DNA from 3 places in the Planococcus sp. APC 3900 genome. Region 1 is predicted to be linked to each of the others. Evidence: predicted binding sites of a transcription regulator. Region 1 holds the regulator's gene; each other region holds the start of a gene.

Evidence for each region. Region 1 encodes CtsR, which represses protease genes until heat stress. Its sites were predicted from a motif close to ATGGTCAATAAAGGTCAAACA; they were not measured.
Region 2: QMA04_RS05425 (ATP-dependent Clp protease ATP-binding subunit) is a predicted target of CtsR. The motif match lies at 1,106-1,126, and genes of this name have one in related genera.
Region 3: clpP (ATP-dependent Clp endopeptidase proteolytic subunit ClpP) is a predicted target of CtsR. The motif match lies at 938-958, and genes of this name have one in related genera.

What each region holds. Positions count from the first base shown of each region.
Region 1 is NZ_JASDCT010000012.1:3-2,273, reverse strand. Features, by position in the region: gene mcsB (protein-arginine kinase McsB) at 1-773, opposite strand, end outside; gene QMA04_RS17050 (UvrB/UvrC motif-containing protein) at 763-1,296, opposite strand; gene QMA04_RS17045 (CtsR family transcriptional regulator) at 1,309-1,779, opposite strand; gene QMA04_RS17040 (hypothetical protein) at 1,932-2,177, opposite strand.
Region 2 is NZ_JASDCT010000002.1:288,776-291,046, reverse strand. Features, by position in the region: gene QMA04_RS05425 (ATP-dependent Clp protease ATP-binding subunit) at 1-1,085, opposite strand, end outside; gene QMA04_RS05420 (metal-sulfur cluster assembly factor) at 1,223-1,531, opposite strand; gene QMA04_RS05415 (prolyl oligopeptidase family serine peptidase) at 1,599-2,271, opposite strand, start outside.
Region 3 is NZ_JASDCT010000007.1:104,787-107,057, forward strand. Features, by position in the region: gene QMA04_RS14460 (HPr family phosphocarrier protein) at 1-190, shown strand, start outside; gene clpP (ATP-dependent Clp endopeptidase proteolytic subunit ClpP) at 249-860, opposite strand; tRNA gene QMA04_RS14470 (tRNA-Arg) at 1,033-1,104, shown strand; gene QMA04_RS14475 (hypothetical protein) at 1,311-1,454, shown strand; gene QMA04_RS14480 (TPM domain-containing protein) at 1,451-2,233, shown strand.

The sequences.
Region 1 (2,271 bases):
GCTTCCCGCGCTTTGCGTTCCTGTTGGATAATCTGTTCCGTCATATTCTCCAAATCCTGAAGAATTTCGTACTCAGACTTACCTAGCGTCAATTGATTGGATATTTGATAAACATTTCCTAATGCTTCACTGCCTTCACCATAAATGCCACGAACTACCATGCCAAGCCTTGAAATCGCTGGAATGATCCGTTGAATTTGATGGGACATCGTCAATGCCGGCAAATGTAGCATGACCGAAGCCCTCATTCCAGTACCCACATTCGTAGGGCAACTAGTTAAGTAGCCGTATTTTTCATGAAAGGCATAAGATAAGTTCTTTTCCAATAAGGAATCTAACTCATTCGCTATCTTATACGCTTTCTGAAGATGGAATCCTGACTGCAGACTTTGTATCCGCAAATGATCCTCTTCATTTACCATAATACTCAGCTCTTCGTTATCAGACAATAAAACAGAACCGGAATGTTGGCTATTGGCCAGATAAGGACTGATTAGGTGTTTTTCCACCAGTACTTCCTTTTGGAGTTTAGCAAGTTCTTCAATACTGATATGGCTGAAAGTATAGTCCAACTCGCCACCTTTATCCAGTAATACAGATGAAATCTCTTTATCTACTTTAAGTGCCTCATCTTCAGTAAAAGAATACGGAAACTTGAAATTCTCTAAATTTCTAGCCAACCGGATTCTTGTACTCATTGCAATATCAACATTCTCTCCATCATTCGCCATCCAGCTGCTTGCTCGAGGTTGGAGAAACCGTTCAACTGCCATTGGAAGCACCTCCCTCAAGCTTGGAACTCAAAACTTTTACTTCATCTCTTAGCCGTGCAGCTTCCTCAAAATCCTCTTCACTCACAGAAACCTGCATTTGCTTGCGCAGTTCCTCTATTTCTTTTTTTATCTTTAAAGTTGTGCCATAAGAAGCCGGGATCTTCCCAGTGTGTTCTGTATTCCCATTATGAAACCTTTTAAATATTTCATCCAATTGGGAGGAAAATGCATCATAACAAGAAGCACAACCAAACTTGCCAAGCTGCAGGAACTTCGGAAAACTAAATCCACAGGATGGACAGGTCACCGCTTCTTTTCTGACAGGGTTAACGGATGCCTGCGAATTAGGGAACCAATTTGATAATAGCTGATGAATAGCTAATGGATCCTGTTCAAAAGCAATATTAATGCTATGGTTTTCAGCTGCACAGATATGGCATAAATGAAGCTCCGTTATCTGTCCTTGTTGCTGTTGTTTAACTATTACTGATGCAGAACGTTCTCCGCACTGATCGCAAATCATCTTTTCACCCCTTTATATCGTGGTTTGATACTTAATTGTAAAGAGCATCGCTATAAGAATACGAGCTCGGACTTCATCACGCGTCGGAAGAGGCAAAAGCAGCGTCGCGCGATCTACAGCACTGAGAATCAGCTTTGCTTCTCTTTTAGAAATAACCTCTTCATCCAGCAACCTAAAAACAATATCTTCTGCCATTACTTGAGTGGCACCATGTTCTAAGCGCTGAATCACATCTGCGATTACATCTGATTTTTGATGAAGCCTGATTCTTTTAATTCGAATATACCCGCCACCACCGCGCTTACTTTCTACCAAATATCCACGGTCAACTGTAAATCGAGTATTGATGACGTAGTTTATTTGAGAAGGAACACATTGAAACTTTTCAGCTACTTCACTGCGTTTAATTTCAATATGGTCTCTCTCGCTTAATTCGATAACCTGCTTCAAATAACCTTCTATTACATCCGAAATATTCCGCATCGCTTTCACCTCTTCGATACATAATATGCCAAAGTTGACTTTGACTATATTTGACTTAATTATACACCAAGCTTTTTGCGGATATCAAATAGTACGAATCAAAATTTACAATCAAAAAAGTCCCGAAGCAATTTCGCTTCAAGACTTCCTGTTTATTCCTGATCGAATATTCTCTTCACAAAATCTTTTGCATGGCTGGATACAGATTCTGTTTTTTCTTCCATGTACTTAGTCTTCCACTTAATGCCTTCCTGCCAGACCTCCACTACATCGCCAACTGAAACATTATGAGTAAAATCTGTTATTGGAAAAGTATACTGTTCTTCCCCATTTTCAATTGTTTTTAACAATGCTGTTCTTTTATCAATAGCTTCGACTCTATAAATACCGGGTTTCATAATTCTCACCTCACTCCTGCTTTTCCCATTTCACATCCTCTTCAATCCTTATTCTCAATTATTATAAATAACTTTTATAGAACAACGTTTTTTT
Region 2 (2,271 bases), on a different contig from region 1:
AGTTCCGGAATCTTGCCATGCTGCAGAACGGCTGCCGCATTCAAATCATAGCGGTTTTCCGCATCTTCCAGCTGGCGGCGGAACTGATCCAATTGTTCCCGCTTTTCCTGGATTTTCTTCAACGATTCTTTTTCTTCTGTCCACTGGTTTTTCATATCTGCGGAAGAATCGCGCAGCTCCGTGATTTCTTTACGCAAAGTATCCAAGCGTGTTTTGCTGGCTGCATCGGTTTCTTTCATCAATGCCTGCTCTTCGATTTCAAGCTGCATAAGGCGGCGCGTCACTTCATCCAATTCCTGCGGCATGGAATCGATTTCTGTCCGGATCATCGCACATGCCTCATCGATCAAATCAATGGCTTTGTCCGGCAAAAAGCGTTCAGTGATGTAACGATCCGACATAGCAGCCGCAGCTACAATGGCACGGTCATGTATCCGCACAGCATGGTGCAGTTCAAAACGCTCCTTCAAACCGCGCAAAATCGACACCGTGTCTTCTACAGAAGGCTCTCTTACCATCACTTGCTGGAACCGGCGTTCCAAAGCCGGATCTTTTTCAATATGCATCCGGTATTCGTCCAATGTGGTCGCTCCGATGCAATATAATTCCCCTCGGGCAAGCATCGGTTTCAGCATATTTCCTGCATCCATCGCACCTTCAGTTTTACCCGCTCCGACGATGGTATGAATTTCATCAATAAACAGGATGATCTGTCCTTCACTGTCTTTGACCTGCTTTAAAACACTTTTTAACCGTTCCTCAAATTCCCCCCGGTACTTGGCTCCAGCAATCAATGCGCTCATATCAAGCTCATAGATGGTCCGGTTTTTCAACCCTTCCGGTACGTCATTGCGGACAATTCGCTGTGCCAATCCTTCAACGATCGCCGTTTTGCCGACACCCGGTTCGCCGATCAATACCGGATTGTTTTTGGTTTTCCGCGACAGAATGCGGATGACATTACGGATTTCCTGGTCTCGTCCGATGACAGGATCCATTTTCCCTGATTGGGCTTGCTCCACCATATTGCGGCCAAACTGCTCCAACGGGGATTTTTGTTCTGTGTTATTTTGGAATTGAACCATAACAACCACACCTCTCAATTAGTTTGACTATCTTTGACTAATTAGATTATAGTCAAATTTTCAGGAATATGCAATTATTTTGGTCTTAAAAAAAGGCCGTTACGGAATAAAATCCGTAACGGCCTTTCAAGTATAGATTATCTGACGCCAAGCGCCATTTTCGCGTAACGAGACATATGTTCTTTGCCCCATACTGGCTGCCAGACGATTTTAACATCGACTTCTTCCACTTCAGGCAGCTCATATAATGCTTCTTTGACCATTTGAACGATTTGAGGTCCCATTGGGCAACCCATTGACGTTAATGTCATGGTAACCACTGCAAATCCGTCTTCTGTAACCATTACATCATATACAAGGCCCAAATTGACAATATCGACACCCAATTCAGGATCGATTACTGTTTCTAAGGCACCCATCATGCTGTCTTTCATATCTTGATCCATTCAGAATCCCTCCCTTTACTGTTAGTACCATCTTAACAAACTTTCACCGGAAATGAAATTCACACGCTTATTCCAGCAAATACTTAGCCAGCCAGTTTGTCGCTTCAAGCATGCCGGTCCGGCTCACCGCATGTCCCGCTTCGCGTTCACGCTTGAACTCGATCTTCTCAGGGATCGCTTCATATTGTTGTTTCAATTCTTTATACAAGCGATAGGTCGGTTCAAATGGAACCGTGACATCCTGTTCCCCATGCCAGAAATAAATCGGGCGTCCATTGAATTTCTCCAAATGGCGGCGGCTGTCAAAAATAGCTAAAGTCGACAGCATCTTTTCGCGTTCTTCTTCACTGATCGGCAACTGGAAACCTCTCTTTTCGTATTGGGCCATCTGTGCCTGTGCCAATTCCACATAGTTTCCGGCACCCATCATCACTGCGGCCGCTTTGATCCACGGATAGACCGTCATTGCGCCCAGTGTCGTAATGCCGCCCATTGACGTACCGCCTACTGCTGGTTCACCGGCCATCAATCCGCGTTTATGTAATTCATCCCGCAGAAATGCCAATTCTTCAATTGATGTCAAAACGATTTCCCAAAATCGTAAGCTTATCTGGACTCCATCCAATCCTTCACTTCGTTCTCCGTGAAGATGGGAATCAGGTAAAATCACACGAATTCCTTTATCAGCCAATTGGTATGCATAATGCAGATTATGCTCTTTAGCACTCGTATGCCCATGA
Region 3 (2,271 bases), on a different contig from region 1:
TCAAGAAGCGAACAGATACACAGCGGATATCTACTTGGAAAAAGACAATAAAAAAGTAAACGCTAAAAGCATCATGGGAATCATGAGCCTAGCCATCAGCAAAGGCACACTCATCACGATTTCAGCAGACGGCTTGGACGAGGAAAAAGCGGTTCAGTCGCTTTCTGGAATTATCGAGCAGGAAGCTTGATCACCTCTGATTAGAGCAAATAAAAACCTCACAGCCATTGGGCTGTGAGGTTTTTGTTTTAGATATCTTTTTTGTGGTTTTCAGGCAATTTGCTGCGTGTGATGACTTGGTCGATCAAGCCATATTCAAGCGCGCGTTCTGCTGTCATGAAGTTATCGCGGTCCGTATCTTTGGAAATGACTTCGATTGGTTGTCCTGTGCGTTCAGACAAGATCTGGTTCAATTTCTCGCGAAGATGAAGAATGCGTTTCGCTGCAATTTCAATTTCAGTCGCTTGGCCTTGAGCACCACCAAGAGGCTGGTGAATCATGACTTCGGCATTCGGCAATGCAAGGCGTTTGCCTTTTGTGCCAGCTGCCAATAGGAATGCACCCATTGAAGCTGCCATACCGATACAAATTGTCTGTACGTCTGGACGGATAAACTGCATTGTATCGTAAATCGCCATACCGGCTGTGATGCTGCCGCCTGGGCTGTTGATGTAAATGGAAATGTCTTTGTCCGGATCTTCCGCTTCAAGGAACAGAAGCTGCGCGACGATTGAATTCGCAACATTATCATCAATTCCGCTGCCCAGCATAATAACACGGTCTTTCAACAAACGTGAATAAATGTCATAAGCACGTTCGCCTCGGCTTGTTTGTTCGATTACTGTAGGAATTAAGTTCATAGAATAGTTCCTCCTCGATTAAGTGGTGTGCAAACAATGCTGAAAGTTCTCTCAGCTGTACTATTATCATACACATGATGGTCAATGAAGGTCAAATCTAACGAATTAAAAAAATGGACTTGATTAAGTCAGAATGGTTTTGTATAATAGAAAAGTCGCTAATAGCGAATACGCCCTCGTAGTGTAATGGATCACACGTAAGATTCCGGTTCTTGAGATGGGGGTTCGATTCCCTCCGAGGGCATCAATAAACAGGAAAGTCCGTTTTGCCGTTTAATCGGCGATGCGGGCTTTTTTTTGGTTGCCATATGCAAAGATGCGAAAAATCGCTTATGGATGGAATCTTCTGTTAAGAGGTTAAATGAGCTATACTACGAAAGATATGTAAAAAGTTTACATGCATAATTATAACGAAATATTATTACGTAGTATCGAAAAGAGGGAAGCTGGATGAAGAAATTAGTGATTTCCAATCTAAGTGTAACCTTATGGATTAAAGGTGGATTCGATTTGAATAGAGAAAAGTATTTTGAAGAAAATCCAGGTGCTTCTGAAGTGTTGGCCATCAATTTCGGAATGGATAATGAAAAATGAAGAAAAAAATTATCTTTCTGAGTGCATTAGGGATTTTCCTGGTGGCTGTTCCTGTCAACGCAATCGATTTCCCGGAACTAACCAATGATATTTATGTACAGGATATTTCTGATGTTCTATCCGATGAAGCTGAAGAAGAATTGCGCCTTTTAGGTAAAAACTTAGAAGATGCGACGACTGCCCAGATTGCTGTGATGGCCATTCCTTCGCTGGAAGGAGAGGCTATTGAAAGCTATGCTTTAGAAGCTCTGCGCCATTACGAAATTGGTTCTGAAGAAGAAAATAACGGTGTTCTGATGGTAGTTTCGACAGGCGACCGTGAAATCTATATCGCTACGGGCTACGGTCTTGAAGGTGTTTTGCCGGATGCTAAGGTGGGGCGGATATTGGATGATTACGCCGTGCCGTATTTGAATAAAGATCAATTCGACCAAGGCATTAGGAATACCTATACAGCGCTTTATCATGAAGTGACAGCAGAATATAGCCAAAATGTTGGAGCTGCCGCTACCCAGACTGGAGCATCCCAAGTTCCTGCTTATGAGCCCCGTGAAAAATGGCCGCTTCATCGTGTCATTATAGCCATCGTCATTGGCATTTGGATTGTTGTGGCCTTATTTGGAGATGGTGCAGGAAGAGGCAATGGCAAAAAATCCAGAAGTGGCCGGTTGAGAGGCCAATCACGGAGCGGCAGTGCCAGAAAAAGCTCTGGAGGCAGCAGACCCCGCAGAGGTGGAGGAGGTTCTGGTGGGGGCGGCGGTGCAAAACGGAAATTTTAACTAATGATGATGTGATAAATTGAAAGTTGGCCAGATGA